DNA from 4 places in the Pseudomonas helvetica genome. Region 2 is predicted to be linked to each of the others. Evidence: predicted binding sites of a transcription regulator. Region 2 holds the regulator's gene; each other region holds the start of a gene.
The links. Region 2 encodes FliA, which starts transcription of late flagellar genes. Its sites were predicted from a motif close to CTAAAGTTTNNNNNNNNNNNGCCGNTAA; they were not measured.
Positions count from the first base shown of each region.

Region 1 (7,781 bases), 3.0 Mb from region 2:
TGTAGCAGCTGGCGAAGCCTGCGTTCGGCTCGGTTCGCGTTCGGGCGCAGCAGTCGTAAATCCTGACGCCACGGTTAACCTGAAAAAACATGGTGCCTGATTTTACGACTGCTGCGCAGCCGAACGCCGCCTCGCGGGCTCGACAGCTGCTACGGATTGCGTACTGGCTTAACTGACGGGTGCTCCCCCTAAGCCTGTTTGATCTTCATCAGCTTGTTCAGCAGTGGTTTACCGGCCATCACCAGAAACACCGGTGCGCCGGCCAGCAAGTAGAAGTAATAGGTCACCGCGCGCCAGATCAGAATCGCGGCCGCCGCCGTCGATTTCCCTACCATGGGCGCCAACAGCGCTGCCGACGTCAATTCCGCCGCGCCGGCACCGCCCGGTAACAGGCTGAACTGCCCGGCGCTGAGTGAGAGCATCTGGATCAAAAAGCTCCAGGCCCACTGAAGATCCGTGCCCAGCCCCCGCAAGGCCAGATACAACACGCTGTAGCGCAGTAACCAGTGCACGCAAGTCAACGCAAATACGCTGATCAGTGTGCGCGCAGGCAACTTGAGTGTTTCCGTGAAGGCCGCAAGAAAGTGCAGCAGCTTGCGTGCCCAACGGCGCCGGGTGGCAGCGTTGAGCTTGAAGTGCTTGAGCACGCGACCGCTGAGGCGAATCAGCAGGCGATGGTAGCGTGCCACCACCCCGCAACTGAACAGGCCGCCGACCATCGAAATGGCGCTGAGTGTCAACATCCACTCCAGGTTCTGACTCAAGTGCTGAAACAGTGCATACACCACGATGGCGATCAGCGCGCAGAGAAAGAACAGCAAATCGCTCAACTGATCCATGGCGAACACCGCACTGCCATGGGCTGGGCGCACACCATTGCGCGCCAGCAGGGCCATCAGTGTCAGCGGTCCACCGCCGCCGCCCGGGGTCGCGCAAATCGCGAACTCGGTGGACATCACCACCCCAAGGCATTTCAGGCGGCCTATCCGGCTGCGCTGTTCACCCAGCAACAAGCGCAAGCGTATTGAGTTGGTGAACCAGCAGAGCAGGATCATGCCCGGCATCGCCAGCAACAATGTCGGCGGGAAGTGCTGCAGTCGTGGCCATAGTTCATTGGCACCGAGCAATAGCGGGATCAGCACCGCGCAGAGCAGGGCGGCGACCAGCCACAGGACGCGACTCATGCGGCGCGACCGACCTGAGCGCTTTGCGTGCGCAGCCACCGAGCCTTGGTCATTGGTACTCGGCCGTTATTGAGCAAGCGTTCGAGGGTCTGCAGCCAGTAAGTGCGGGAGAACTCATGGCGCAGGTCCACCGGGTGTACGCCCAGGCGAATCACCGGGGCGTGCTGCCAGCGCAGTTCGCGTTGAGCGCTGATAATTTTCGACACGCCACGACGCCAGGTACTGCGCGCGCTCCAGACCAAGCCTGGGGCGTTGACCCGGGAGAAATCCGGCAGGCGATACAGGTGCTGCGAATCACTGGTGTAGCTCAGCGGTAACTGGCGCAGGGCTTGACGCGTGCCTTCGCTCATCAGCCAGGCCGGTGCAACAAACCCCTCCAGTGGCCAGTGGTAACGGCTGAACAATTCGATCCCGGCGAGCAGGCGGGCCAGCGCAGCCGGTTGCGAAAGACTGTAGAACTCGCCTTCGTGGGTGTAGACCCGGCGCATGAACCAGTCACGGGGGTGCGCCGTTAGCGGGCTGTCATCGCAATGGTAGTAACCGTGAAGTGCCAGTTCGTCGCCGAGCTCGATGCGGCGGGTCAGCACGCTCCGAAAAACCGGATGGCTATCGAGGTGGTGGTGTTTGTGAAAGTCGGGAACGACCAGCCAGGTCATCGGCACTTCACCGAGCGCGTCCACCGCTTCGACAAACGGCTGATAGTCGGCCCAGCTTTGCGGGGTGACGTCGTGCAGTACCAGAAGCAGGCTGGGCGTGTTCATGGCGTCAGCCATTGCTCAGCCGCGGCAAAGGGGCGCCGAGGACTGCGTAATAGTGACCCAGCAGGCTGTTGACCACTGAATCCCAGGCGTAATGCTGTTCGACATGGCGGCGGGCGGATCGACCGAGATCGTTATGTTGTGCAAACAGTTCGCGCACAGCGTTGGCCATCGCCACTGGATTATTGGGGGCGCAGAGTATGCCGCAGTGCTCATTGATGATTTCGTTGAAGGCACCCGCTGCCACGGCAACCACCGGAATGCCACAGGCCATGGCTTCGAGAACGACCAGGCCAAAGGTTTCCTGATCGCCTGCATGCAGCAAGGCATCGGCGCTGGCCATCAGCCGGGCCACCTGTGGTGCAGGGCAGAACTCATCGATCAGCGTGACGTTATCCGGTACCTGTGCCGACACCGAGGTACCGACCAGCAGCAGGTGATAACGGTTTCCCAGACGCTTCATGCAATTGAGCAGGACGGGAATGTTTTTCTCCTTGGAACCTCGCCCGGCGAATATCAGCAGTCGAATGTCTTCGGCGATCTTCAGCTTCGCCCGCAGATCCGGGTCACGGGCGTCTGGATTGAAGGTTTGCAGGTCCACGCCCAAGGGTTGGACGTAAACGTTTTTGACCCCAAGCCCCATGAGCTTGTCGGCCATGATCTGGCTCGGCGTCAGCACCCGGTCAAAGTTGCCGTACAGCTTGCGGATATACGCTTCGACATTCGGCGTGACCCAGTTGCCCACACGGTTGCTCGCCAAAAGCGGTAAGTCGGAGTGATAGAAGCCAATCACTGGAACATCCAGTTCACGCCGCGCATCCAGCGCTGCCCAAGCTGTCAGGTAAGGATCGCCGACTTCTATCAGGTCCGGTTGCAGGTCGTGCAGGGCATTGCGCCAGGGCGTCAGTCGCAGCGGGAAGCGATAGCCTTTGCCGAAGGGCAGGGCCGGGGCGGGCACCGTGTAGACACCGTCCTGCTCGCTCCGCCGTGCTCCTGGGACCAGCAAGCTGTGACGAATCCCCGGCTTACGGCCCAGGCGGCGGTGCTTGGCATCCAGATAAGTCCGCACGCCACCGCTGGCCGGTGCGTAGAACATGGTGATGTCAGCGATATGCACGATAACCCTCCGTTCTATCCATTGTTCTCCTTAGGGATGACCCTTATGAAGAATAGATGTTCGGATGGGGATGTGTGGCGGGGTGTCAGTGAAGTGTTGTGGTGGCTGACAGGCCGCTATCGCGAGCAGACGGAACGTCGCCCGGCTGCTCGCGATGGGGCCTTCAAGGGCGCGTCAGATTCTGAAACTGCCGACCAACTGCTTCAACCGCGCCGCTTGCTGCTCCAGGTCGGAACAGGCGCGCAGTGTCGATTGCAGGTTTTCCACGCCTTCCTGATTCAGCGTGTTGATTTCATTGATGTCGACGTTGATCGACTCGACCACGGCGGTTTGCTCTTCGGTGGCGGTGGCCACCGACTGGTTCATGCCGTCGATCTCGCCGATGCGCAAGGTCACGCTGTTCAGGCGCTCACCGGCGAGGTTGGCGATCTCTACGCTGTCCTGGCTGTGACGCTGGCTGTCGCTCATGGTGCTGACCGACTCGCGGGCGCCGACTTGCAGCTCCTCGATCATGGTCTGCACTTGCTGCGCCGACTCCTGGGTGCGGTGCGCCAGGTTACGCACTTCATCGGCGACCACCGCAAAACCACGCCCAGCCTCACCGGCCCGCGCCGCTTCAATCGCCGCGTTGAGGGCCAGCAGGTTGGTTTGTTGGGAGATGCTGGTGATCACTTCGAGAATCTGCCCGATGTTCACGGTCTTGCTGTTCAGCGACTCGATGTTGGTGCTGGAGGCGCTGAGCATGCTCGACAGCTGATTCATCGCCGCAATGCTGCGGTCGACCACTTGCTGGCCGTCTTCGGCCAGGCTGCGCGCATCGCTGGCCTGGTGCGAGGCTTGCGCCGCATTACGGGCGATTTCCTGAGCTGCAGCGCCCAGCTGATTGATCGCGGCCGCCACACTGTTGGTCCGGCTCGATTGTTCGTCGGAGTTGAGCATCGACGAGTTCGATGCGCTGACCACTCGCAGAGCGACTTCGTTGACGTGCTCGGTCGCCGACGACACTTCGCGGATCGAACCGTGGATCCGCTCGACGAAGCGGTTGAACGCGCTGCCGAGGATGCCGAACTCGTCCTGGCTCTGGATGGTCAGGCGGCGGGTCAGGTCGCCTTCACCGTCGGCAATGTCCTGCATCGCGCGGGTCATGACGTGCAGCGGCTGGATCAGGATACGGATCAGCATGCCGAGCAAGGCGATGATGATTGCCACGGCAATGATCGTGGCAATGATCGCCGAGGTGCGGAAGCTGCTGAGCATCGAGAAGGCTTTGTCTTTGTCCACCGACAGACCGACGTACCAGTTGACCGATGGCAGGCCTTTGATCGGGGTGAAGGTGACGATACGGGTTTTGCCATTGACCTCGACTTCACTGATGCCGCCACCGATACGCGGGGTGTTCGTCGGGTAAGCCTCGCTGAGGGACTTCATCACCATGGTTTTATCCGGGTGAACCAGGATCTTGCCGTCGGCGCTGACCAGGAAGGCGTAGCCCATGCCGCCAAAGTCACGCGCGGTCAGGGTGTCGATCAGGGTTTGCAGGCTCAGGTCACCGCCGACCACTCCCACGCTTTGCCCGGCTTTTTTCGAGGCGGTGGCGATGGAGATGATGGTCTGGCCGGTCGCCGCATCGATATACGGTTCAGTGAGCGTCGAGCCATTGCTGTTTACCGCGCCTTTGTACCAGGGACGAACGCGTGGGTCGTAGCCGTCCGGCATCTTGGAATCGGGGCGGTTGATGAACGTACCGCTGGCATCGCCCAGGTACCGGGCCATGAAGGTCGACGCCAGGGCATTCTGCTCAAGCAGGTTGGCAACGTTGCCTTGTTCGGGGTTGAGGGCGATGTTCTGGGCCAGGTTTTCCACCATGAGAATCCGCCCGGCGAGCCAGGACTGGATATTGGAGGACGTGACATCGCCCATCTCATGCAGGTAATTGTCCAGGTCCTGGCGAATCGCGTTGCGCTGTAAATAGTCGTTGTACAGCGTGAACGAAGCGAAGGCGGCAATGACGATGAGCGCGGCTGCAAGCAGGATTTTGTGGCTGAAGCGCAGGTTTTTGTTCATGGCTTGGGGTGTCCGCTAATGTCTTATTGTTGGGGCGTGTTGCTTTGAAAAGCGCGCAAACCAGGCGCTGTCGCACATAAGCTGATATTTCCGTCTGTCCTTCGGGAATTATCGGACCTGATTCTCTGTCTGGTCTCTTGCTTGTATCTATCGGCTGCGCAGGACTAAAACTTAGGGGCTTGAAATCGGCGACGCGACAGGCGGCCAATCGCGCCGCTAAAATGCGAAAGATCGCAGCCTGCCGCCGCTTGCATGCAATGGTGTAGGAGCGGCCGCAGGTTCGGGCCGCATTCGGACGATCTTTTGATCTTGCTTCTAGGTCTTGGGTTTGGCGTGCGCCGCCAGGCGTTCCAGCGCTGCGCGCAATTTCGGATCGCTGATGCCGTCGGCGGTGGCCTGAATGGTCGCCGCCGCATCGCTCGACAGATCCATGGTGTGGCCGACGGCGCCTTGTTGCACGGTCGGTGGTTGTACCTTGAACAGGATTCGCGTCAGGCTGGCGAACTCGTCGAACATCTGTAATTGCCGTTGCAGACGCTTCTGCTGATAGCGCAGACGGGTTGCCCAATGACCGTCGGTGACGATCAGCAACAGGCTGCCCTCGCGCCACGACGCCACATGACAATGTTCACGGGCGGCCGGCTGCAGCTGGCTTTCCAGCAAACGCTGTAAATGACCCAGGCGTTGTGCGTGGCCGAAAATGGCTTTTAACGGTTTGGCTTCGCGAAGCAGAACGGCGGGTGCTCTGGCCGTAAGAGGGCGAAATGCCATGATCAGACACCTGAAGTAACAGAGCCGCCATGGTAGCAGAAAGCACTTGATGCGCCTGAGCCATTGCTTTGTGAGCGCTTTACTCATTAAATCAACGAGTAACTTCTGGCGTGAATGGCTTGAAGTTCAGCAAAATGCCCTTATTTTAAGTGAGCCCCGTAACAGCGCTGTGCATGCATCGTGGAACAACGCCACTTTCCTCACCATCGTTTCCGGGTAGAATGCTCGTTCGCATGCGGCCATGAGGGCTGCACGGGCGACTCACGGGGCCGCCCTCCATCCCTTTGTGTGGAAGATCCTGCCGATATGTTTGCGCCTTTGTTAAAGAAACTTTTTGGAAGCAAGAACGAGCGTGAAGTCAAACGCATGCTCAAGACGGTACAGATCGTCAATGCCTTCGAAGAGCAAATGGTGGCCCTTTCGGACGATCAGCTGCGCGCCAAGACTGATGAGTTCAAGGCCCGCATCGCCAAAGGTGAAAGCCTCGACAAACTGCTGCCTGAAGCCTTTGCGGTTGCCCGTGAAGCCGGCAAGCGGGTTATGGGTATGCGCCACTTCGACGTTCAGTTGATTGGCGGCATGACCTTGCACGAAGGCATGATTGCCGAAATGCGTACCGGTGAAGGCAAGACCCTGGTGGCGACACTGGCGGTTTACCTGAACGCGCTGTCCGGCAAGGGCGTGCACGTTGTTACCGTGAACGACTACCTGGCTCGTCGTGACGCCAACTGGATGCGTCCGCTCTACGAATTCCTCGGCCTGAGCGTCGGCGTGGTGACGCCGTTCCAGCCGCCGGAAGAGAAGCGTGCTGCCTACGCCGCCGACATCACCTACGGCACCAACAACGAATTCGGTTTCGACTACCTGCGCGACAACATGGCGTTCAGCATGGAAGAAAAATTCCAGCGTGAACTCAATTTTGCCGTGATCGACGAAGTCGACTCGATCCTCATCGACGAAGCCCGTACCCCGCTGATCATTTCCGGTCAGGCCGAGGACAGCTCCAAGCTGTACATCGAGGTCAACAAGCTGATCCCGCAGTTGAAGCTGCACGTCGAGGAAGTCGAAGGCGAAGTGACCCAGGCCGGTCACTACACCGTCGACGAGAAGACCCGTCAGGTCGAGCTCAACGAAGCCGGTCACCAGTACATCGAAGAAGTGCTGACCGGTATCGGCCTGCTGGCTGAAGGCGAGAGCCTGTACTCGGCGCACAACCTGGGCCTGCTGACCCACGTTTATGCCGGTCTGCGCGCGCACAAACTGTTCCACCGCAACGTTGAATACATTGTCCAGGACGGTCAGGTCGTACTGGTCGACGAACACACCGGTCGTACCATGCCGGGTCGCCGTTTGTCCGAAGGCCTGCACCAGGCCATCGAAGCCAAGGAAAACCTGAACATCCAGGCCGAAAGCCAGACCCTGGCGTCGACCACGTTCCAGAACTACTTCCGTCTTTACAGCAAGCTGTCCGGCATGACCGGTACGGCGGACACCGAAGCGTTCGAATTCCACCAGATCTACGGTCTGGCGGTGATGGTCATTCCACCGAACAAACCGCTGGCACGTAAGGACTACAACGACCTGGTGTTCCTCACCGCGGACGAGAAGTACGCGGCCATCGTTGCCGACATCAAGGAAAGCATGGCTCAGGGCCGGCCGGTACTGGTGGGCACCGCGACCATCGAAACGTCCGAGCACATGTCCAGCCTGCTCGTGAAGGAAGGCATCGAACACAAGGTTCTGAACGCCAAGTTCCACGAAAAAGAAGCTGAAATCATCGCTCAGGCCGGTCGTCCGGGTGCACTCACCATCGCCACCAACATGGCCGGTCGTGGTACCGACATCCTGTTGGGCGGTAACTGGGAAGTGGAAGTCGCCTCCCTTGAG
Region 1 covers NZ_CP150917.1:4,925,376-4,933,156, reverse strand. Annotated here, with positions in the region: gene AABM55_RS22960 (hypothetical protein) at 1-5, shown strand, start outside; gene AABM55_RS22955 (lysylphosphatidylglycerol synthase transmembrane domain-containing protein) at 189-1,184, opposite strand; gene AABM55_RS22950 (polysaccharide deacetylase family protein) at 1,181-1,957, opposite strand; gene AABM55_RS22945 (glycosyltransferase family 1 protein) at 1,950-3,038, opposite strand; gene AABM55_RS22940 (methyl-accepting chemotaxis protein) at 3,234-5,123, opposite strand; gene AABM55_RS22935 (DUF721 domain-containing protein) at 5,439-5,894, opposite strand; gene secA (preprotein translocase subunit SecA) at 6,201-7,781, shown strand, end outside.
Region 1: AABM55_RS22940 (methyl-accepting chemotaxis protein) is a predicted target of FliA. The motif match lies at 5,271-5,298, and genes of this name have one in related genera.

Region 2 (7,781 bases):
GCGGCGGCTGGAGCCGGAGCGCTGTAGGCGCTGAAACGACGGTTACTGCGCGAAATGCTGTGAACCTTTTCGCACAGCAGTTGCTTGACCTTCTCGGGATTGCGCGAGATGTCTTCGAAATTCTTCGGCAGGAAGTCCACTGCGCCGGCATCCAGTGCATCGAGAGTGACCCGAGCGCCTTCGTGCGTCAGCGAGGAGAACATCAAAACCGGGGTAGGACAGCGCTGCATGATGTGCCGCACCGCCGTGATGCCATCCATCATCGGCATCTCGTAGTCCATGGTGATCACGTCTGGCTTGAGGGCCAGGGCCTGATCGATCGCCTCTTTACCGTTGGTCGCCGTACCGACAACCTGGATACTCGGATCTGCTGAAAGAATTTCCGAGACGCGGCGGCGGAAAAAACCAGAATCATCCACCACCAGGACTTTGACTGCCATAAACACTCCGTTAGACGGAGCGAGGCTCAGTCGCCCCGCTCCGCCAGAATCAAATACGCCGTGCGGCGTAACGCTTGAGCATGCTCGGAACATCGAGAATCAAGGCGATGCGACCGTCACCGGTAATGGTGGCGCCGGACATGCCCGGGGTTCCCTGAAGCATTTTGCCCAATGGCTTGATGACCACTTCTTCCTGGCCCACCAGCTGATCGACGACGAAGCCGATCCGCTGAGTGCCCACTGAAAGGATCACCACATGGCCTTCACGCTGCTCTTCGTGAGCGGCGGAGCTGACCAGCCAGCGTTTGAGGTAGAACAGTGGCAGCGCCTTGTCCCGTACGATCACCACTTCCTGACCGTCGACCACGTTGGTGCGCGACAGGTCGAGATGGAAAATCTCGTTGACGTTGACCAGCGGGAAAGCAAAGGCCTGGTTGCCGAGCATGACCATCAGCGTCGGCATGATCGCCAGGGTCAACGGGACCTTGATGACGATCTTCGAGCCTTTGCCCTTGGTCGAGTAGATATTGATGGTGCCGTTGAGCTGGGCGATCTTGGTTTTCACCACGTCCATGCCCACGCCACGACCGGACACGTCGGAGATCTCGGTTTTGGTCGAGAAACCCGGCGCGAAGATCAGGTTGAAGCAGTCGGACTCGCTGAGACGGTCCGCCGCATCCTTGTCCATCAAGCCTTTCTTCACGGCGATACTGCGCAAGACATCAGCATCCATGCCCTTGCCATCATCAGAGATGGACAGCAGGATGTGATCGCCTTCCTGCTCTGCGGACAGAATCACTTTGCCGCTGCGAGGCTTGCCCATCGCCTCACGATCAGCCGGTTCTTCGATACCGTGGTCGACCGAGTTACGCACCAAGTGGACCAGCGGGTCGGCCAGGGCCTCGACGAGGTTCTTGTCGAGGTCGGTTTCTTCACCGACCAGCTCCAGGTTGATCTCTTTCTTCAACTGGCGCGCGAGGTCGCGAACCAGGCGCGGGAAGCGCCCGAAGACTTTCTTGATCGGCTGCATCCGGGTCTTCATGACAGCGGTCTGCAAGTCGGCCGTGACCACGTCGAGGTTCGACACGGCCTTGGACATGGCTTCGTCGCCGCTGTTGAGGCCCAGACGGACCAAGCGGTTACGCACCAGTACCAGTTCGCCGACCATGTTCATGATTTCGTCGAGACGTGCGGTATCCACACGCACGGTGGTCTCGGCTTCACTGGCCGGTTTTTCCGGTGGCGGTGAGGCCGGTGCGCGAGCTGGGGCCGGTGCAGCCGCGGCAGCAGGTTTAGGCGCTTCAGCTTTTGGCTCGGGCGCTTTAGCCACAGGTGCTGGCGCTGCTGCCTTGGCAACGGGTGCCGCCACCGAAGCAGCAGCCGTGCCGACCTCCGTGAACTTGCCTTTGCCATGCAATTCGTCGAGCAGCGATTCGAACTCGTGATCGGAGATCAGATCGCTGCCAGCGGCCGCAGCCACAGGTGCAGCAGGTGCCGGAACGGCAGCAATTGCCGACTCCAGGGCATCAACGGCGAAGTTGCCTTTGCCATGCAACTGATCGAGCAGTGCTTCGAATTCGTCGTCGGTAATATCGGAGCTGTCGCCTGCCGCTTTCGGGGCAGCCGGTGCGGCAGGTGCTGCCGCCACTGCATCAGGGGCGAACTGGCCTTTGCCGTGCAATTGGTCGAGCAACGACTCGAACTCGGCATCGGTGATTTCATCGCTGCCGGCAGCCGCTTCAGGTGCCGGGGCTACAGGCGCCCCCGACTCAGCTTGCGCCTTGACCGCGTTCAGCGAGTCCAGCAGCAGTTCGAACTCATTGTCGGTGACGTCGCCCGATTCGCTTTCAGCGGCAGGTGCTTCAACCACCTCTGCAACTGGTTGCGCCACATCGTCTGTTTGAGGCTCGGCCAGGCGGGCCAGAGCCGCCAGCAGTTCCGGTGTAGCCGCAGTGATCGGTGCACGCTCGCGGACTTCGCTGAACATGCCGTTCACCGCGTCCAGCGCTTCGAGAACCACGTCCATCAGTTCCGAGTCGACGCGACGCTCACCCTTGCGCAGGATGTCGAACACGTTCTCGGCGATGTGACAGCACTCCACCAGCTCATTGAGCTGGAGGAAGCCGGCGCCCCCTTTTACAGTGTGAAAACCGCGAAAAATTGCATTGAGCAAATCCGCATCATCGGGTCGGCTTTCCAGCTCGACCAGCTGTTCGGACAGTTGCTCTAGAATCTCGCCGGCCTCAACCAGGAAATCCTGAAGGATCTCTTCATCGGCGCCGAAGCTCATTAAGGGGGTGCTCCTAAAGGTCTAAAAACCTAAAAAACCTAAAATCCAAGACTGGATAGCAAATCGTCCACATCGTCCTGACCGGACACAACGTCTTCTCTTTTATCGGCATGAATCTGCGGACCTTCACCCTGAGAGAGATGTTTTTGCGGATCTTTTTCAGCCAGCATCGCTTCATGGTCATGTTCGATGCCCGCAAAGCGGTCTACCTGACTGGCCATGAGCACGAGCTTGAGCAGGTTGCTTTCGACTTCGGTGACCAGTTGAATCACGCGCTTGATCACCTGACCGGTTAGATCCTGGTAATCCTGAGCCAGCAGAATATCGTTGAGGTTGCCCGAGACGACCTGGCTCTCCTCGACGCTACGCGTCAGGAAACCGTCGACACGCCGGGCCAGTTCGCGGAACTCTTCGGCACCGACTTCGCGGCGCATGAAACGCCCCCAGTCGGCGCTCAAGGCCTGGGCGTCAGTGCTCAGGCCATTGACCAGCGGAGTACTGTTCTCGACCAGATCCATGGTCCGGTTCGCGGCCGCTTCGGTCAGCTTGACCACATAGGACAGGCGCTCGGTGGCGTCTGTGATCTGTGAGACTTCCTCGGCTTGCGGCATGTTCGGGTCAATCTGAAAATTGACGATCGCGCTATGCAGCTCGCGAGTGAGCTTGCCCACCTCCTGGTACAGGCCGCGGTCACGGGTCTGATTGAGCTCATGGATCAGTTGCACAGCGTCACCGAACCTGCCCTTTTCAAGGCTTTCGACCAGTTCGTGAGCGTGTTTTTTCAGGGTCGATTCGAAATCGCCCTGTGAAGATTCTCTTTGCTCCATAGCTCCCCCCGTGGCGCAGTGGCTCCGCGCATCAACCGATGCGTTCGAATATTTTTTCGATCTTCTCTTTCAACGCCTGGGCCGTGAAGGGTTTGACCACATAGCCGTTTACACCGGCTTGAGCGGCTTCGATGATCTGCTCGCGCTTGGCTTCGGCAGTGACCATCAGCACCGGCAGGTGCTTGAGCTTTTCATCGGCGCGCACGTGGCGCAGCAAATCGATACCGGTCATGCCAGGCATGTTCCAGTCCGTTACCAGAAAGTCGATGCTCCCGCTGTTGAGGACGGGAATGGCGGTAATACCGTCGTCCGCCTCGACCGTGTTGGTGAACCCAAGGTCACGCAACAGGTTTTTTATGATCCGCCGCATCGTTGAGAAGTCATCAACGATGAGGATTTTCATGTTCTTGTCCAATTCGACCTCCAAGCAGTCTTAAACGCGTTCAGCACCTGAACACGCCATTCAATCAATTCGGCAGAGCACTCGACGACTGTCTGGAGCACAACGGATGAAGACCGGCACAGCGTTACGCCCTGCCTGTTTCGTTCGCAGTGTCCCCACACTGCTGTCAGCGCGCTCGCCACTCCCCCAAACGCCCCCGCAAACGGGCCGCGCACTGGCTGTGTAACTGGCTGACCCGCGATTCACTGACCCCCAGGACCTCACCGATTTCCTTGAGATTCAGCTCTTCGTCGTAGTACAGCGCCAACACCAGTCGCTCACGCTCCGGCAAATTGGCAATCGCATCCGCCAGTGCTGCCTGGAAGCGTTCATCTTCCAGGTCGCGCGACGGTTCGAGATGAGCACTCGCGCCATCCTCGTGCAGCCCTTCATGCTCGCCGTCCTGCAACAGATCGTCGAAGCTGAACAGGCGACTGCCCAAGGTGTCATTCAAAATCCCGTAATAATCGTCGAGACTCAATTGGAGTTCGGCCGCAACCTCGTGATCTTTAGCGTCACGCCCGGTTTTAGCTTCAATTGAGCGAATCGCGTCACTCACCATCCGGGTATTGCGGTGGACCGAGCGTGGCGCCCAGTCACCCTTGCGGACTTCATCGAGCATCGCACCACGGATACGGATCCCCGCGTACGTCTCGAAACTCGCACCTTTGCTCGCGTCGTATTTGGTCGACACTTCAAGCAAACCGATCATGCCTGCCTGGATCAGGTCCTCGACCTGAACACTGGCCGGCAAGCGCGCCAACAGGTGATAGGCAATACGTTTTACCAGTGGCGCGTAACGCTCGATCAGTTCGTACTGCGCGTCACGCGCCGACTTCTTGTACAGGTTGTAACCGCTGGCTGTCATAGAACCGGACCCGCAGTTTGCTGCACCAGACGCTCGACGAAAAATTCCAGGTGCCCACGCGGGTTGGCAGGCAGCGGCCAGGTATCGACTTTCTGCGCGATGGCCTTGAATGCCAGCGCACACTTGGAACGAGGAAACGCTTCATACACGGCGCGCTGCTTCTGCACCGCCTTACGCACGCATTCGTCGTAAGGCACCGCACCGACGTATTGTAAGGCGACGTCGAGGAAGCGATCCGTGACCTTGGTCAACTTGGCGAACAGATTTCGCCCTTCCTGCGGGCTTTGCGCCATGTTGGCCAGCACGCGGAAGCGGTTCATGCCGTAATCGCGGTTGAGCAGTTTGATCAGCGCGTAGGCGTCAGTGATCGACGTCGGCTCGTCGCACACCACCAGCAATACTTCCTGGGCTGCGCGAACAAAACTGACGACCGACTCACCAATACCCGCCGCCGTGTCGATCACCAATACGTCGAGGTTATCGCCGATGTCGCTGAATGCCTGAATCAGGCCAGCATGCTGGGCCGGGCTCAGGTGAACCATGCTCTGGGTACCGGACGCTGCTGGAACAATGCGAATTCCGCCCGGCCCCTGAAGTAATACATCGCGCAGTTCACAGCGGCCTTCGATGACGTCGGCCAGCGTACGCTTGGGCGTGAGCCCCAGCAGGACGTCAACGTTCGCCAGCCCCAGATCGGCGTCCAGCAGCATGACGCGCCGGCCGAGCTCAGCAAGAGCCAGGGACAAGTTCACTGACACATTAGTCTTCCCGACGCCACCTTTGCCGCCGGTCACTGCGATCACCTGTACGGGATGCATGCTGCCCATGTTCGTTCTTTACCTTGTCTTGCTTAGACGCGGACTACATGACTGGCTGCGCGCTCACTTGTGAACAATGCATGGCAGGCCATCGATGTAGATACAAATCTATTCATTATTACCTCAGCCGACACGCTTGGCCGGGCTGTGGTAGAGGTCAGCGAACATATCAGCCATGGCTTCTTCGCTGGGTTCTTCCTGCATCTGCACGCTAACGGCGCGACTGACCAACTGATGCCGGCGCGGTAAATGTAGATCATCCGGGATCCGTGGCCCGTCGGTCAGATAAGCGACAGGTAATTCGTGGCTGATTGCCAGGCTCAACACCTCGCCCAGGCTCGCTGTTTCATCCAGTTTAGTCAGAATGCAGCCTGCTAGCCCGCACCGCTTGTAACTGTGATAAGCGGCAGTCAGCACCTGCTTTTGGCTGGTAGTGGCCAGCACCAGATAATTCTTCGACTTGATCCCGCGACCGGCCAGGCTTTCCAGCTGCATGCGCAACGCCGGATCACTGGCCTGCAGGCCGGCGGTGTCGATCAACACCACACGCTTGCGCAACAGCGGATCAAGGGCTTGCGCCAGGGACTGGCCCGGGTCGACGTGAGTCACCGAGACATTGAGGATACGCCCCAGGGTCTTGAGCTGTTCCTGAGCCCCAATGCGGAAGCTGTCCATGCTCACCAGCGCGATGTTCTGCGCGCCGTACTTGAGCACGTAACGCGCGGCCAGCTTGGCCAGCGTGGTGGTTTTGCCCATGCCGGCAGGGCCGACCATGGCGATCACGCCACCCTCTTCCAGTGGTTCGATCTCGGGAGTCACGATCATCCGCGCCAGGTGCGCCAACAGCATGCGCCAGGCCTGGCGGGGTTCTTCAATGTCAGTAATCAGTTCCAGCAGATCGCGCGACAACGGACCGGACAGGCCGATGCGTTGCAGGCGACGCCACAGGTTGGCTTGCTGCGGGCGACTGCCTTGCAGCTGGTTCCAGGCCAGCGAACCCAACTGTACTTCGAGCAGTTCACGCAGACCATTGAGTTCGAAACGCATCGAGTCGAAAGCCCGCGGATCGACCCCGGCAGAATGCACAGGCGCTGAAGCAGGACGCGGCCGCTCAGCAAAGGTCGGCTCGATCAACGGTTCCGCAGCGGTCAGCGGCAGGCCGGCAAACAACTGGCGATTGGTGCTGGCGCTCGCATCACCTTCGCCGTCGCCACGCAGGCTCAATTCGGCCTGAGCCGTGACGATCCGCGACTGGGTCTTGCGCAACTCGTCTTCGAGTTCAATGTTCGGTACACGCGGGGCCAGCGCCGACAGCTTGTAATCCAGGGCCGCCGTCAGCTCGACACCACCGGCGATCCGGCGATTACCGATAATGGCCGCATCAGCGCCCAGCTCATCGCGAACCAGCTTCATGGCCTGACGCATATCGGCGGCGAAAAAACGCTTAACTTGCATAAACCACTACCTCAGCCGTTGGGCCCTACTGTCGCAACGATGGTCACTTGCTTGTTGTCAGGGATTTCCTGATACGCCAACACATGCAACCCCGGCACTGCCAAACGTCCGAACCGCGAGAGCATCGCGCGTACCGGACCTGCTACCAGCAGAATCACCGGTTGACCTTGCATTTCCTGACGCTGCGCGGCGTCGATCAACGAACGTTGCAGCTTCTCTGCCATGCTTGGCTCCAGCAAAACGCCCTCTTCCGAGCCTTGTCCTGCCTTCTGAAGACTATTGAGCAATATTTGTTCCAACCTTGGTTCCAAGGTGATCACAGGCAGCTCGGACTCAGTGCCTACAATGCTTTGGACGATAGCGCGCGATACGCCGACGCGAACGGCCGCCACCAGAGCGGCAGTATCTTGACTCTTGGCGGCATTGTTCGCGATGGCTTCGGCAATGCTGCGAATGTCGCGAACCGGAACCTGTTCGGCCAACAAGGCCTGCAGTACTTTGAGCAACTGCGACAGCGAAACGACGCCCGGCACCAGCTCCTCGGCCAGTTTTGGCGAGCTTTTGGCCAGCAATTGCATGAGCTGCTGAACTTCCTCGTGGCCGATCAGCTCGCTGGAATGCTTGTACAAAATCTGGTTGAG
Region 2 covers NZ_CP150917.1:1,921,351-1,929,131, reverse strand. Annotated here, with positions in the region: gene AABM55_RS08720 (chemotaxis response regulator protein-glutamate methylesterase) at 1-440, opposite strand, end outside; gene AABM55_RS08715 (chemotaxis protein CheA) at 490-2,730, opposite strand; gene AABM55_RS08710 (protein phosphatase CheZ) at 2,769-3,557, opposite strand; gene AABM55_RS08705 (chemotaxis response regulator CheY) at 3,589-3,960, opposite strand; gene fliA (RNA polymerase sigma factor FliA) at 4,127-4,867, opposite strand; gene fleN (flagellar synthesis regulator FleN) at 4,864-5,694, opposite strand; gene flhF (flagellar biosynthesis protein FlhF) at 5,809-7,140, opposite strand; gene flhA (flagellar biosynthesis protein FlhA) at 7,152-7,781, opposite strand, start outside.

Region 3 (7,781 bases), 2.3 Mb from region 2:
ACCGACCTTGAATCCCTGGCCCAGCGTGGCTACACCGAAGGTTTCCTGCGCCGCCATGTGCATGACGAATATCAGAACTACCAGAACGGCAGCTCGGTGTCGGAGCGTCAGCAGTTCGTCGGTGAGCTGACCGGTGAGCGCCGTGATCGGCTGGCCGAGGTCAAGGTGAAGAACCGCTTTGGTTTGGGCGATCACATGGAATTGATGACGCCCAAAGGCAATTTCCACTTCGACTTGCATCAATTGCAAAGCGCCAAAGGCGAAGCAATTGAAGTGGCACCGGGGGACGGGCACACCGTGTATCTGCCGATTCCGGATGCGGTGGATCTGAAGTTCGGGTTGTTGATGCGCGATGTCCGTGGGGATTAACCCGCAATTGAGGGTGCCTGAGCGGGCCTCATCGCGGGCAAGCCTTGCTCCTACAGGTATCACACAACCGTAGGAGCAAAGCTTGCTCGCGATAGCGGTCTGTCAGGCGCTTAGATCCTGAACTGCCCGACCAATTTACCCAACCGCTGGCCCAAATCCGCCAGGCTGCGGGAGGTTTGTGCGCCGAGCTGGGTTTCGTCGGCGACGCTGTCCACGGCGACGGCGATCTGATGCACGCTGCGGTTGATCTCTTCGGCCACCGCGGTTTGCTCTTCGGCGGCGCTGGCGATCTGCGCGTTCATCGAATTGATGGTGCCGATCAACTGGGCCATGGTGTCCAGCGAAGCGCCCGCCTGATTGGCCTGCGCCGAGGTGCCGTCACCAGCTTCGCTGGAGCGGCGCATGGCATCGACCGCCGACTGGGTGCCGGCCTGCAAGCGGTCGATCATGCCCTGAATTTCCTGAGTGCTTTGCTGCGTGCGACTGGCCAGCGCGCGCACCTCATCGGCGACCACCGCAAAACCTCGCCCGGCCTCACCGGCGCGAGCGGCTTCGATGGCAGCGTTCAGCGCCAGCAGGTTGGTCTGGTCGGCAATCGAACGGATCACCCCCAGCACGCTGACAATCGACGACACGTCCTGCTGCAAACTGTCGAGAGAAACCCCGCTGCTGCGAATATCTTTCACCAGCGCATGGATCTGCGAAATACTCCCGGCGACCACGCGTTTGGCCGCCTGACCTTCTTCGTCGGTTTGCTGGGCCGCAACCGCAGCGCCCTGGGCGCTTTTCGCCACTTCCTGCGCTGCCGCCGACATTTCGTTGATCGCCGTGGCCACCTGATCCGTCTCGTGACGTTGGCGCTCCATGGCCTGATCCGAACGCTGGGCCTGATCGGAGACCTGATTGACCAGCCCGGTCAGCTGCGACGTCATCTCGGTAATCTGCCGCACCAGACCGTGAATCTTGTCGACAAAACGGTTGAACGAACCGGCCAGCTCGCCCAGTTCATCTTGAGAGGTAATCGCCAGCCGCCGCGTCAAATCGCCCTCGCCTGCCGCGATGTCGTCCAGATTGGCCTTCATCAGGTGCAACGGACGCAAAATGGTATTGGCCACAAACAGACCGACCGCCGCGATCACCAGCAGCACCACCGCCGCGACACCGACGATGCTCAGCAGCACGCCTTCCATGCGCTCGCGAACCTCGGTCTGGACCACGGCGACCTGGGCTTCGACACCATCGAGATTCACCGAGGTACCGATGGCCATGTCCCACTTGGACAGGTATTCGGTGTAACCCAGCTTGGGCACCAGGACTTTGCTGTCGCCAGGCAACGGCGAGCTGTATTGCAGGTAGTGCGTACCGTCCTTGGCGACTTTCACCAGGTCGCGGTTGACATACACGCCATTAGGATCGCGATTGTCCTTGAAACTCTGGCCAACGCCTTCCGGGCTGTTGGCCTTGAACAGGCGCACGGTATTGGAGTCGTAGCCGAAGAAGTAACCATCCTTGCCGTAGCTGATGCTCGAGAGCAATTTGACCACTTGCGCGCGAGCCGCCTCATCGCCAGGCGCTGCGGCGTCATACAGCGGCTTGATCGCCGTCATCGCCACCGCAACGTAACTTTGCAGGGTGGCCTTGGCATCGTTCATCAAACGCTGACGGGTTTCTTCAACTTCTTTACGGGCCTGCTCTTGCAAAATGAAGGCAGTGGTCAGACTGATCACCAACGCAAAGAGCAACACCGGAAGGACGGAGAGGGACAAGACTTTGGCTTTAAGGCTCAGGCGCATGTGTTGTTCACTCTGGATATTATTGGCGTGGTTAAAGCATTAACGGCACGTCAACGCAAAACTGTAGGAGCAAAGCTTGCTCGCGATGGCGTCCGTGAGATCGCTATCGCTAGCAAGCTATGCTCCTACAGGGGCGGAGGGCTTGACGGGGGGATCAGAGGATCATCGCCGCCACCCAGCCAAACGCCAGCAACGGCAAGTTGTAGTGCAAAAATGTCGGGACCACGGTGTCCCAGATATGGTGATGCTGGCCGTCGATATTCAGGCCGGAGGTCGGGCCGAGGGTCGAATCGGACGCTGGCGAACCGGCATCGCCCAAGGCGCCGGCAGTCCCGACGATGCAGACGATCGCCAATGGGCTGAACCCCAATTGGACGCACAACGGCACGAAGATCGCCGCAAGAATCGGCACTGTGGAAAACGATGAGCCGATGCCCATGGTCACCAGCAGCCCGACCAGCAACATCAGTAATGCACCGACACCTTTGCTGTGACCGATCCACGACGCCGAGGCCTCGACCAGGGTTTTCACGTCACCGGTGGCCTTCATGACCTCGGCGAAACCCGAGGCGGCGATCATGATGAAACCAATCATCGCCATCATCTTCATGCCTTCGGTGAACAGATCGTCAGTCTCGCGCCAGCGCACGACACCCGATACCGAGAAGATCAGAAACCCGGCCAGCGCGCCGATAATCATCGAGTCCAGCAGCAACTGAATGATGAACGCAGCGGCAATCGCCAGCCCCGCGACCATCAGGGTCAGCGGGTTGTATTGCACCGCGACCTGCTCGACCCGCTCGATTTTCTCCAGGTCATACACGCGCTTCTTGCGGTAGCTGACGAACGCCATCAACAACCCGAACACCATGCCCAACGCAGGAATCCCCATGGCATGAGTGACGTTGACACCACTGATGTCCACCCCGCTTCTACTGACGTTGGCCAGCAGAATCTCATTCAGGAAAATGTTGCCAAAGCCCACCGGCAAGAACATGTACGGCGTGATCAGGCCGAAGGTCATGACGCAGGCAATCAGTCGGCGATCCATTTGCAGCTTGGTCAATACATAAAGCAGTGGCGGCACCAGCAGCGGAATGAAAGCGATGTGGATCGGCAGGACGTTCTGCGAAGCGATTGCCACCACCCAGAGCAACGCGATCAGCAGCCATTTGACCTGACCACCACCCGCAGCGTCCTGCCGGTCGACCAGCAGCAAAGCTTTGTCCGCCAAGGCGTGGGCAAGGCCGGATTTGGCAATCGCCACCGCGAAAGCGCCGAGCAACGCGTAGGACAAGGCCACGGTCGCACCGCCACCCAGGCCACTGTTGAAGGCCTTGAGCGTGGCATCGATGCCCAGGCCGCCGGTCAAACCGCCCACCAACGCGCCGACGATCAGCGCGATCACCACATGCACGCGGGACAGGCTGAGCACCAGCATGACGCCGACCGCGGCAATTACTGCATTAATCATCGTTACCTCAAAACAGGGCGACGGGTAAATCCGGCGCAAACAGGATGAGTCCGTCCAGCCAGCTGCATGAGCCGACGGCGGATTGAAGAGAGGGTTTTATTAGAGGGCACGCACTGTGCAACAGCAGGCCTGGCTTGTCAAAACCAACACCGCATCGCCTGGATTCACGACTGCTGCGCACTCGAACGCAGCCTTCGGCAGCTGCTACGGATTTATGTCGTTTTTTATTGGCTTCCATGGATAAAGAAAGTCGAATCGACGCCGTTACAGTGCAAAGTCTCAAATAAATATCGAATAAGGACATCTCCATGCAGCTCCGACAACTTTCCATTCAATGGAAAATCACCCTGCTCGCCGGGCTGTGCCTGGCCGGCATTGTCACCTTGCTGGTCGGTCTTTCGCTGTATCGCATGGAGCACAGTTCGCAGCTGGTCAAAGCCTCGAGCATGGAGATGCTCACCGAAGCGGCTCAAGCACGCATTGAGGCGCAGGGTGAAGTTCAGGCGCTGGGGATTCGCCAGCAGTTCATGGACGCCTACCAATATGGCCACGGTTTCGCGCGCCAGGTGCTGTTTTTGCGTGAGCAGGCCGAGAAGCGCTTCCTCGACGCCTTCGACCTGCGCGAAGACCTGACCCGTCAGGTCAAGTCGGCGCTGCAAGCCAACCCGCAACTGCTCGGCCTGTCGCTGGTGTTTGAAGCCAACGCACTGGACGGCAAGGACGAACTGTTCAGCGGCCAGAAAGAAATCGGCAGCAACGACAAGGGCCGCTTCGCCCTGTATTGGTCGCAACCGACCGCCGGCAAGCTGAACTCGATGGCGCTGCCGGAAAGCGACATGGCCGATACCAGCACCGGCCCCAGCGGCGAACCCGCCAACGCCTGGTTCACCTGCCCGCGGACCACCCTCAAGCCATGCGTGATCGAACCCTATTTCTATGAGATCGACGGCCAGAATGTACTGATGACCAGCATCGTCTTCCCGCTGCTGGTCGACGGTAAGGTCATTGCATCGTTGTCGGTCGATATCAACCTCAACAGCCTGCAAGCGGTCAGCCAGCAAGCCAGTAAAAAGCTCTATGACGGCCAGACCAGCGTCAGCATCCTCAGCCCGGTGGGCCTGCTTGCCGGTTACAGCCCGGACGCCAGCAAACTCAGCCAGCGTCTGGACAGCGTGGACAAGGACAACGGTGCCGAGCTGATCCGCAGGCTCGCCGCCAGCACTCAGACCCAGAGTCTGCATAACAATCAGTTGCTCAAAGTACTGTCGCCGTTCCAGCCGATTCCCGGTGGAAAGTCGTGGGGCGTGTTGCTCGACGTGCCGGAGAAAGTCCTGGTCGGCCCTGCCGAAACCCTGAAGCAGCAACTCGACGAACGCAACACCGCCGGCACCCTGATCGAGCTGAGCCTTGGCGTACTGGCAGCCGTCATCGGTCTGTTGCTGGTGTGGCTGATGGCACGCAGTGTGACCCGGCCGATTCTTGGCGTGGCGCGCATGCTGGAAGACATCGCCAGCGGCGAAGGCGATTTGACCCGCCGTCTGGCCTATGACAAGCAAGACGAACTCGGGCAACTGGCCGGCTGGTTCAACCGTTTCCTCGACAAGCTGCAACCGATCATCGCGCAAGTGAAACGCTCGGTGCAGGACGCGCGCAGCACGGCGGATCAATCGTCGGCCATCGCCACCCAGACCAGCGCCGGCATGGAGCAGCAATACCGTCAGGTCGATCAGGTGGCCACCGCGTCCCATGAAATGAGCGCCACCGCCCAGGACGTCGCCCGCAGCGCCGCCCAAGCGGCGCAAGCGGCACGCGATGCCGATCAGGCAACTCGTCAGGGCCTGACCGTGATCGACCGCACCACCGCCAGCATCGACAGCCTGGCGGCAGACATGAGCACGGCAATGACCCAGGTCGAAGGCCTGGCCGCCAACAGCGAGAAAATCGGCTCGGTGCTGGAAGTGATCCGCGCCATCGCCGAACAGACCAACCTGCTGGCACTGAACGCCGCCATCGAAGCGGCCCGCGCCGGTGACGCCGGGCGTGGTTTTGCGGTGGTCGCCGATGAGGTACGCAACCTGGCACGGCGTACGCAAGAGTCGGTGGAGGAAACCCGTCAGGTGATCGAGCAGTTGCAAAGCGGCACGCAAGATGTGGTCGGCTCGATGAACAACAGCCATCGCCAGGCCCAGGGTAGCGTCGAGCACGTCAGCCAGGCGGTGACCGCCCTGCGGCAGATCGGCAATGCGGTGACGGTGATTACCGACATGAACCTGCAAATCGCCAGCGCTGCCGAAGAGCAGAGCGCGGTGGCCGAGGAGATCAATAGCAACGTAGCGACCATTCGTGACGTGACGGAATCGCTGTCGGGGCAAGCCAATGAATCGGCGCGGGTCAGCCAGTCACTCAATAGCCTGGCGAATCAGCAGCAGGGTTTGATGGATCAGTTCAGGGTTTGATCCACAACCTCGTGGCGAGGGAGCTTGCTCCCGCTGGGCTGCGAAGCGGCCCAAAAACCAGTCACTGCGGGGGACTGTCAGATATTTTGTGTGCGGGCCGGTAACGGCCTGCCGTCAGGCAGGCCGTGCTTTTACCAGGTCGGCCTGATAAATCGATCTCCGTACAGAATCGCAAATTGATTCATCGCGCTTTTCCAGTCATGTGCCGCTGAGCCCCAGTTTGCGGTGATATTGCGTAGCCCAAGCCAGATCAGTTTCGTTGCCGCATCGTCGGTCGGGAAGTGGCCGCGGGTCTTGATGATCTTGCGCAGCTGAGCGTTGATGCTCTCAATGGCGTTAGTCGTGTAGATCACTTTTCGGATCGCCGGCGGGAACACGAAAAATGGAATCACACGATCCCAAGCGCGGCGCCAAGCCGCCACTACCGTCGGATACTGCTTGCCCCATGGCCCGTTTTCAAACGCATCCAGCGCCTGCTCAGCCGCTTCGGCGGTGACTGCCTGATAGATCGGTTTGAGCGCCTTGGCCAGTTCGCGGCGTTTATCCCAGGCTGCGTAATCAAGACTGTTGCGGATCAGATGGACAACGCATGTTTGCAGTGTCGTGTCTGGAAATACGGCGTTGAGCGCTTCTGGCATGCCTTTAAGGCCATCGGTCACAGCAATCAACACGTCTTCGACGCCGCGTGTCTTGAGGTCGTTGAACACCTTCATCCAGAATTTGGCGCCCTCGGTATTTTCTATCCAAATGCCGAGAATATCGCGTGTTCCGTCAGGCAAAACACCTAGGGCCAAGTAGATCGCCTTGTTGCGAACCAGCCCCTCTTCGCGGATTTTGACCCGTAGAGCATCGAAAAAAATCACCGGGTACATCGGCTCCAAAGGCCGCTGTTGCCATGCACCGATCTCTGCCATGACCTCGTCGGTTACCGAGCTGATGAAGTCGGGAGAAACGTCAGTACCGTACTGCTCTGAAAGAAACGCACGGATCTCTCTGACAGTCATTCCACGGGCATACATGGCGATGATCTTGTCATCGAACCCGGTGTAGCGGCGCTCGTGTTTGGGAATCAGGATAGGGGAAAAACTGCCGTCCCGGTCGCGAGGAATATCCAGTCGGAGCGGGCCGTCGCCGGTTAGAACCGTCTTGCCGCTTTTGCCGTTGCGCTGATTGGTTTCATCCTCTGGACGCTGCGCGCCCGGCGGATAGCCCAAGTGATGCCCGAGCTCAGCACTCAGGGCTCGCTCGATCAAAGCCTTCTTGAACGCCGCAGACGCGTCCTCGATGGCTTCAGCGGTCATCGGTCCATCGGTGAATTGCTCGAGCAGCTCTTTCGGGATTTTCGGCAGCTCTCGCAACGCAGGTTTCTTTTTGGTTGGCATACATGCACCTCTTGCTCATGTTATGCCCGAACACAAAATTTCTGACACCCCCCACTGCGGTGCTTCAGCTAAACCGCATTGACCGGATTTACGACTGTTACACAGTCGAGCGGGAGCAAGCTCCCTCGCCACAAGGTTTCAGCGCCTGGGCAACTCGACCACAACCTTCAACCCGCCCCACTCGCTTTCCTGCAAGACTAACTCCCCACCCCACGCCTCGACGATATCGCGCGCGATCCCCAGCCCCAGACCATGCCCGTCAGTCTGCTCATCCAACCGCGTGCCACGACTGAACACCTGATCGCGC
Region 3 covers NZ_CP150917.1:4,248,725-4,256,505, forward strand. Annotated here, with positions in the region: gene yegQ (tRNA 5-hydroxyuridine modification protein YegQ) at 1-369, shown strand, start outside; gene AABM55_RS19775 (methyl-accepting chemotaxis protein) at 480-2,162, opposite strand; gene AABM55_RS19780 (Na+/H+ antiporter NhaC family protein) at 2,317-3,633, opposite strand; gene AABM55_RS19785 (hypothetical protein) at 3,644-3,946, opposite strand; gene AABM55_RS19790 (methyl-accepting chemotaxis protein) at 3,945-6,092, shown strand; gene AABM55_RS19795 (IS256 family transposase) at 6,224-7,474, opposite strand; gene AABM55_RS19800 (sensor histidine kinase) at 7,613-7,781, opposite strand, start outside.
Region 3: AABM55_RS19775 (methyl-accepting chemotaxis protein) is a predicted target of FliA. The motif match lies at 2,202-2,229, and genes of this name have one in related genera.

Region 4 (7,781 bases), 2.8 Mb from region 2:
TGCGGATGGTCGTTGGTCTGGGCATGATGTGCCAATACATGGTCATCGAGAGCTGGCTGAACGAGCAGGCCGAAGCCAAGCAGCGCGGGCTGGTGTTCAGCGGCTACATGATCGCTTCGTACCTGGGGCTGGTGCTGGGCCAGTTGATTCTGGTCATGCACCCGTCCCTGGGGCTGGAATTGCTGATGCTGGTGGCGTTGTGTTTTGCGCTGTGCCTGGTGCCGGTCGCGCTGACGCGGCGGATTCACCCGGCGCCCTTGCACCCGGCGCCGATGGAGCCGCGCTTTTTCATGAAGCGGGTTCCGCAGTCTCTCAGTACGGTGCTCGGCGCTGGCCTGATCGTCGGTTCGTTCTATGGTCTGGCGCCGTTGTACGCGTCCCAGCAAGGGCTTTCCACTGAGCAGGTCGGTCTGTTCATGGGTAGCTGCATTTTTGCCGGGTTGCTGGTGCAGTGGCCACTGGGCTGGTTGTCGGATCGTTATGATCGGGCGCTGCTGATTCGCAGTTTTGCCTTTTGCCTGGCGCTGGCAGCGTTGCCGTTGGCGATCATGCCGCAGGTGCCGCTTGAGGTGCTGTTTATCGCTGGCTTCGCCTGCTCGCTGGTGCAGTTCTGTCTGTACCCGTTGGCGGTGGCGTTTTCCAACGACCACGTCGAGGGTGATCGGCGGGTATCGCTGACCGCCATGTTGCTGGTGACCTACGGTGTGGGGGCGAGCATCGGTCCGCTGGTGGCGGGTGTGCTGATGAAGTTGTTCGGCAGTCAGATGCTGTACGCGTTCTTCAGTTTTTTCGCAGTGGTGCTGGTATGGCGCATCCGGCCGAAAGCGGTGACCAATCTGCATCAGGTGGAAGACGCGCCGCTGCATCACGTGGCGATGCCGGACAGCATGTCGAGTTCGCCACTGGTGGCAGCTCTCGACCCGCGGGTCGATGAGCAGGTCGTGCATGACCAGATGCAAAATGGCGCGAGCCCTGATCCGGATCCTGAGCAGGATGCAAAGTCCGAAGCTCAGGACACCGACAGCGCTGATGAACAGACTGATGATCCGGGGGCGGAGCGCCCGAAAAGCTTTACCGAGGCCAGGCCTTAGGGCAAAAAAAACGGGCAGTCACCGCAAGGGACTGCCCGTTTTTTCAAGCGTCTGGATCAGATGTCGTCTTTGTCGAAGCGGCGCGCTTCGCGTTGCAACTGATAGACGAAGCGCTCGACCTGACGCTGCACCAGCCCGCTCATGTTGTGAAAGCGTACGCCGGCGAAAGTGGTGTCGATTTTCTCTTCGTGATGCAGATAACGCAGCTCGACCGGTGCGGTCATGCTGCCGAAGGGCAGGGCGGCGATGAAGCGTTCATAGACCTGACCCAATTGAAGTCCGCTGGTGATGTCGCCATCAAAGCGCAGCTTGCAACCCGTCGCCGAGATATCCAGCAGTTTACCGCTGACAGGCGTCTTGAGCTTTTCGCCACCGAGTTCGATGTTTACCAGTTGTGCCAGTTTCAAGGCTGCGCGAAACGCATTGCGACGCTGGTGGTAAACCACTTCATCGGGCAGCGTGCCACGGTAGCAGCGGCCACCGTTGGACTCGTCGATGGTCAATGTGCCGTTGCTTTCCCAAGCAATACGTACGCCTTCATGAAAGCCTTCAACCCGAAAAGCTTCGCCGGCAAGCAGGAAGCGTTCACCATCGCGGGGGATCATTTCGTCCAGGGCGATCATGTTGCTGTCGCGATCGATATCGATCAGGTAGCTCTGAAATCGCTGGCTGCGTTCATGGAACGTGATGATCAGGGGATCATGGCTCTCTTGCAGCATCCGCAGGTTGCCGGTGATTTCCAGCGGGGTGCTGAGCACCTTGGGTGGCTGCGGAGCATCTTCCGCGCTTGAGGCGTTGAACACGGTTTATCAATCTCCAGACAGAATACGATCACACGCAAGAGCTAGCATTCTGCCAGCATGTTTCGTGCCTTGATAGAGCACGCTTATTTATGAGTTCAAGCCTGACTGAGCGCGCGGGGTTTCACCAGCATTGCGGTTGATCCGCGAGCGTCATAAAGGGTCGGAGACTCGCCACCGTTGAGGATTTTCAACTGATTGGCGGTGGTGGCTTGTTGCACCTGGATCGAGCGGCCGTTGAGCTCGTTGGCGGTTTGGCAATCTGCAAGCAGTTGGGTCAGGGCGTCGCTTTGGGTCAGCAACTGATCGCCGATACTTGAGTGGGCGGCGAACTGCTCCAGGCCTGCGCGGTTGGCAGGCAGGTTCAGGCTCGCGAGAAGTTCGCTGCGTTTGCGGCCATGCTGTTCCAGCAGAATGATCAACCCCTGTTTCTGCGCCAGAATCTCTTCGAGCAGCGGCATGTCACGGCCGTGCAGGGCGAGGGATTCGGTCTTCAGCAGCTCCAGCAACTGTTGCGCTGGAGCGAGGTCATCGGTGATCAGTTGCAGTAAATGAGTGTCGTGCATGGCTGGCCTTGGGTTTTAAGCGTCCAAAAGCCTGGCGCAGGCCTTTGGCTAGCGCTGGGCTTCGAAATTAAGCAGTTTGCTGGCTACACGGTTGCTGTCGACCTTATAGCTGCCATCGGCAATCGCTGCTTTCAACTCGGCCACGCGGGCGTTGTCGACGGCAGGCTGATCGTGCAGCTTGTCAGTGATCTTCTGCAACTGTTGAGCCTCATTGCTGAGGTGTACCGATTCCCCGCTTTGGGTGGCACCGACCTGTTCGGTCGAGGTGCTCAGCGGCGCGGATTTGCCGGCATCGCCGGTGTCCTTGCTGACGCTGGTCCGCGTGCTGCTTGCGAGCGTGGGAGAGCTGTTTAAACGGCTGAAATCGATGACCATGATAAAAAAACCTCTGGGAATTTGGACGCTTGCCATGTTTTCGGCCATGCCCGGGAAAACTTTAGGCTCAATAGTCGATGAGCCCGGGCGCGTCGGTATTTGCCCTGCGTGAGGCACAGTTTAGGGAACAGGACGGTTGTGCGCCAGTTATCTACATGGAGACTTCCACCTGCCCCGGGGCCATGACTTGCGCCTTGATGACCCGTTGGGAGTTGAGGTTTTTGACTCTGATCTGTTCGTTAAGGCCGCCATTGGACAGCGCCTCACCCGGCATCCGCACGCTGAGCGTGCCGCTGCGGGCGGTGATGACCACCTGATCACCCTTGCGCACGACTTCTGCCTGCTCCAGATGAACAAGCGTAATCACTTGATCGCTGACCATTGGTCGGACAAGTTTTTGTCCGATGGCTTGATCGACGTTTGTCAGATATCCCTGATTGATCAGGCTGATATCGCGCTCACGCAACATGACATCCGAAGGGTCGATGATTCCGGCTCGTTTGAGGGGGCGGGTGGTCGTGACGACCTCGCGAAACAGGCGGACTTGAGCGGGTACGAAGACTGTCCAGGGGGAGACGCCATCGCAACGGACTTTCACCGTAACCCGGCCCAGAGGTATCGCGGGGCTCTCCAATGTCGCTGTCAATTCCCTGTCGCACGCCGGCATGTGCATGCGCGGGTCGAGCTTGTTGACTTCGATTTCGTAGCGCCCTGCGGTTTGGCTGGTGGCCAGATAGTCTTCTACGGTGAATTCAAGAAAGCCCTGAGTGACGCCGATAAGTAGATCAGGCAAGGTAACCGGGTCAGCAAAGGCAGGGCTGCCAACGTTCAACAGGCATACGGCTGACAGGGCGCCGAGGAATTTACGGCACATTGATGTCAGGCGTCGGGAAAATGTCGTTTTTGTGTTCATGGCAGTTAAAAAGCAAGCGCCGTGCCGTTTAGTGATGAATGTGCGTCGCAACACACTTAGCGTTGGTGTAGGAGTCTGGGCATGGCTGGTGTAATGGATTCGGTTAACCAGCGCACGCAACTGGTAGGGCAGAATCGCCTGGAGCTGTTGTTGTTCCGTCTCGACGGCCAGCAGCTTTACGGGATCAACGTGTTCAAGGTTCGGGAGGTGCTGCAATGCCCCAAACTGACCCTGATGCCCAAGTCCAGTCCTGTCGTGTGCGGTGTGGCGAATATTCGTGGGGCAACCATTCCGATTCTGGATCTGGCAATGGCGACCGGCTCAGGCGGGTTGCAGGATCAAAGCAATCCCTTCGTGATCATCACGGAGTACAACACCAAGACCCAGGGTTTTTTGGTGAGGTCGGTCGAGCGGATCGTCAACATGAATTGGGAAGAAATCCATCCGCCGCCCAAGGGCACGGGTCGCGATCATTACCTGACCGCAGTGACTCGAGTCGACAATCAGTTGGTTGAAATCATCGACGTGGAAAAGGTCCTGGCGGAAGTTGCGCCGACGTCGGATGTGATTTCGGTGGGCGTGATCGATGCCGAGACCCAGCACAAGGCGATTTCGTTGCGAGTGCTCACTGTCGATGACTCGTCGGTGGCGCGCAAGCAGGTCTCGCGTTGCCTGCAGACGGTGGGGGTTGAAGTCGTTGCGTTGAACGACGGCCGGCAAGCGCTGGATTACCTGCGCAAACTGGTCGATGAGGGCAAGAAGCCGGAAGAAGAGTTTCTGATGATGATTTCCGACATCGAAATGCCCGAAATGGACGGTTACACCCTTACGAGCGAGATCCGCAGCGACCCTCGCATGCAAAAGCTCCATATCATCCTGCATACTTCGTTGTCAGGTGTATTCAATCAGGCGATGGTGAAGAAAGTCGGTGCCGATGACTTCCTTGCCAAATTCCGTCCTGATGACCTGGCATCCCGGGTAGTCGACCGGATCAAAGCAGCAGATATCAGCTAGTGGCCTTCGCTCCTGGCGGTCAATACGATTTAAGAGGCGGCATCATTGTCTACGGGTAATTTGGATTTCGAACAGTTCCGGGTCTTCCTGGAAAAAGCCTGTGGCATTTTGCTCGGTGAGAACAAGCAGTATCTGGTGTCGAGCCGTCTCAACAAACTGATGGAACAGCAAGGCATCAAGTCCTTGGGTGAGTTGGTGCAGCGGATGCAGACCCAACCGCGCAGTGGTTTGCGCGAGATGGTGGTGGACGCGATGACGACGAACGAAACCCTCTGGTTTCGTGACACCTATCCGTTTGAAGTCTTGAAGAACAAAGTGCTGCCTGAGTCCATCAAGGCCAGTCCCGGGCAGCGCCTGCGGATCTGGTCGGCGGCGTGCTCGTCCGGGCAGGAACCGTATTCGCTGTCGATGTCGATCGACGAGTTCGAGCGGGTCAATATGGGGCAGTTGAAGATGGGGGTGCAGATCGTGGCCACCGACCTGTCCGGGACCATGTTGACCAACTGCAAGACCGGTGAGTACGACAGCCTGGCGATTGGTCGAGGTCTTTCACCGGAGCGTCTGCAACGCTACTTCGATCCGAAAGGGCCGGGACGTTGGGCGATCAAGGCACCGATCAAGAGTCGGGTGGAGTTCCGCTCGTTCAACCTGCTGGACAGCTACGCCAGTCTCGGCAAGTTCGACATCGTGTTCTGCCGCAACGTATTGATCTACTTCTCTGCCGAAGTGAAGAAAGACATTCTGCTGCGGATTCACAGCACGCTGAAGCCGGGCGGTTATCTGTTCCTGGGGGCTTCCGAAGCGTTGAACGGTTTGCCGGATCATTATCAGATGGTTCAGTGCAGCCCGGGGATCATCTATCAGGCGAAGTGATTGGCCGGTCGTCGGTACTGAAAAAAATAACGGGAGTCCTCAGGGGCTCCCGTTTTTTTTGTCTTCTTTGTAGGAACTTTGGGAGGGCAGGCGGCAGAAAAGCGGCAGGCGCCGGAAATCCGTTGCCGCTTTTCTGGCATTGCCGCTTTGCCGCCGCTCGCAAAGCCCCGGTTTATGGGGTTTTAGAAGCTGGCACGGGGCTTGCTATAACCCTGTTACGAAAAATCAGGTCACCCAAAGGTTTCCGACATGAGCATCAGCTTCGATAAAGCGCTCGGTATCCACGAACAAGCCCTGGGCTTCCGCGCTCAGCGTGCCGAAGTCCTGGCCAACAACATTGCCAACGCCGATACCCCGAACTACAAGGCTCGGGATCTGGACTTCTCGTCGGTGCTGGCCGCCCAGAACGACAAGAACAAGAACGGCACCTTTGCTTTGAACATGACCAATAGCCGTCATATCGAAGCCCAGGGTATGAGCAGTGGTGAGGAGTCGCTGCTGTATCGCACGCCGATGCAACCGTCGATTGACCAAAACACCGTGGATGCCCAACTGGAACAGTCGAACTACGCGCAAAACGCGGTCAACTTCCAGGCCAGCTTCACGCTGCTCAACAGCAAATTCAAAGGGCTGGTATCAGCCCTGCGCGGGGAGTAATCCATGTCTCTGTCCAGTGTATTCAACATTGCCGGTAGCGGCATGAGTGCTCAAACCACTCGCTTGAACACCGTCGCCAGTAACATCGCCAACGCCGAGACCGTCTCTTCGAGCATCGATCAGACCTACCGTGCCCGTCACCCGGTGTTTGCCACCATGTTCCAGGGCGGTCAGTCCGGTGGCAGCAATTCGCTGTTCCAGAATCAGGATGCCGCAGGCCAGGGCGTGCAGGTACTCGGCGTAGTCGAAGATCAAAGCAACCTCGAAGCACGCTACGAGCCGAACCATCCGGCGGCTGACGCCAAGGGTTACGTGTATTACCCCAACGTCAACGTGGTGGAGGAAATGGCCGACATGATTTCTGCCAGTCGTTCGTTCCAGACCAACGCGGAAATGATGAACACCGCCAAAACCATGATGCAGAAGGTCCTGACCCTCGGTCAGTGATAAGGGGCGATTTTTATGAGCGTTACCGATTCCACCGGCGGCCTGAGCATGACCGACCTGCTGGCGAACTCCTCGGTCAAGGGCACCGGTACGGCCGCGAATGGCCTTTCCGCAGCAACCAGTAGCGCGACCGGTGGCAAGGCGCTGGGCAAGGACGCGTTCCTGCAGTTGCTGGTGACGCAGTTGAAGAACCAGAACCCGCTTTCGCCGCAGGACAACGGCGCATTCGTGGCTCAACTGGCGCAGTTCAGCAGTCTTGAAGGGATCACTTCCCTCAATACGACTGTGAGTTCTCTCGCCAGTAATTTCAGCTCTTCCCAGGCCTTGCAGGCTTCTTCTCTGGTGGGTCGTTCGGTGATTGCGCAAACCAGCACCGCTCAGATCAGCGACCCGAGCAAGGGTCTGACCGGTACGGTGAACCTGACATCGTCCATCACCGATGGAACGGTGACTATCAGCGATGCCAGCGGAAAGGTTGTGAGAACCCTTAACCTGGGCACTCAGCCTGCAGGCAGCGCCAGCTTCACTTGGGACGGCAACGACAATAGCGGCGCCGCAGTCGCTGCGGGCACTTATACCGTCAAGGCCAATGCGCCGATCAACGGCACGGCGACCGATCTGGCCACCTACCTGCCAGCAACGGTCAACAGCGTGACGCTGAGCCAAACCGGCGGCGAGTTGATGCTCAATCTTGCAGGTCTGGGCCCTATCGCCCTGTCCAAAGTTCAAACCATTGGTCTATAGAGCCGGCTAACGCGGCATAAAGGAGTGGAATATGTCTTTCAATATCGGCCTTAGCGGTCTCTATGCAGCCAACAAACAACTGGACGTGACCGGCAACAACATCGCCAACGTTGCGACCGCCGGTTTCAAGTCTTCGCGCGCCGAGTTCGCCGATGTCTACTCGGCAACCAAGCTGGGCAACGGCTCTAAAGTTGTCGGTAGCGGTGTAAACCTGGCCAACGTATCCCAGCAGTTCACCCAGGGTGATATCAACAACACCGGCAACGTGCTGGACATGGGCATCAATGGCTCGGGTTTCTTC
Region 4 covers NZ_CP150917.1:4,734,012-4,741,792, reverse strand. Annotated here, with positions in the region: gene AABM55_RS22090 (MFS transporter) at 1-1,091, shown strand, start outside; gene AABM55_RS22085 (flagellar brake protein) at 1,148-1,894, opposite strand; gene AABM55_RS22080 (flagella synthesis protein FlgN) at 1,990-2,457, opposite strand; gene flgM (flagellar biosynthesis anti-sigma factor FlgM) at 2,506-2,832, opposite strand; gene flgA (flagellar basal body P-ring formation chaperone FlgA) at 2,984-3,745, opposite strand; gene AABM55_RS22065 (chemotaxis protein CheV) at 3,827-4,759, shown strand; gene cheR (protein-glutamate O-methyltransferase CheR) at 4,805-5,632, shown strand; gene flgB (flagellar basal body rod protein FlgB) at 5,882-6,289, shown strand; gene flgC (flagellar basal body rod protein FlgC) at 6,293-6,736, shown strand; gene flgD (flagellar hook assembly protein FlgD) at 6,752-7,480, shown strand; gene flgE (flagellar hook protein FlgE) at 7,512-7,781, shown strand, end outside.
Region 4: flgM (flagellar biosynthesis anti-sigma factor FlgM) is a predicted target of FliA. The motif match lies at 2,870-2,897, and genes of this name have one in related genera.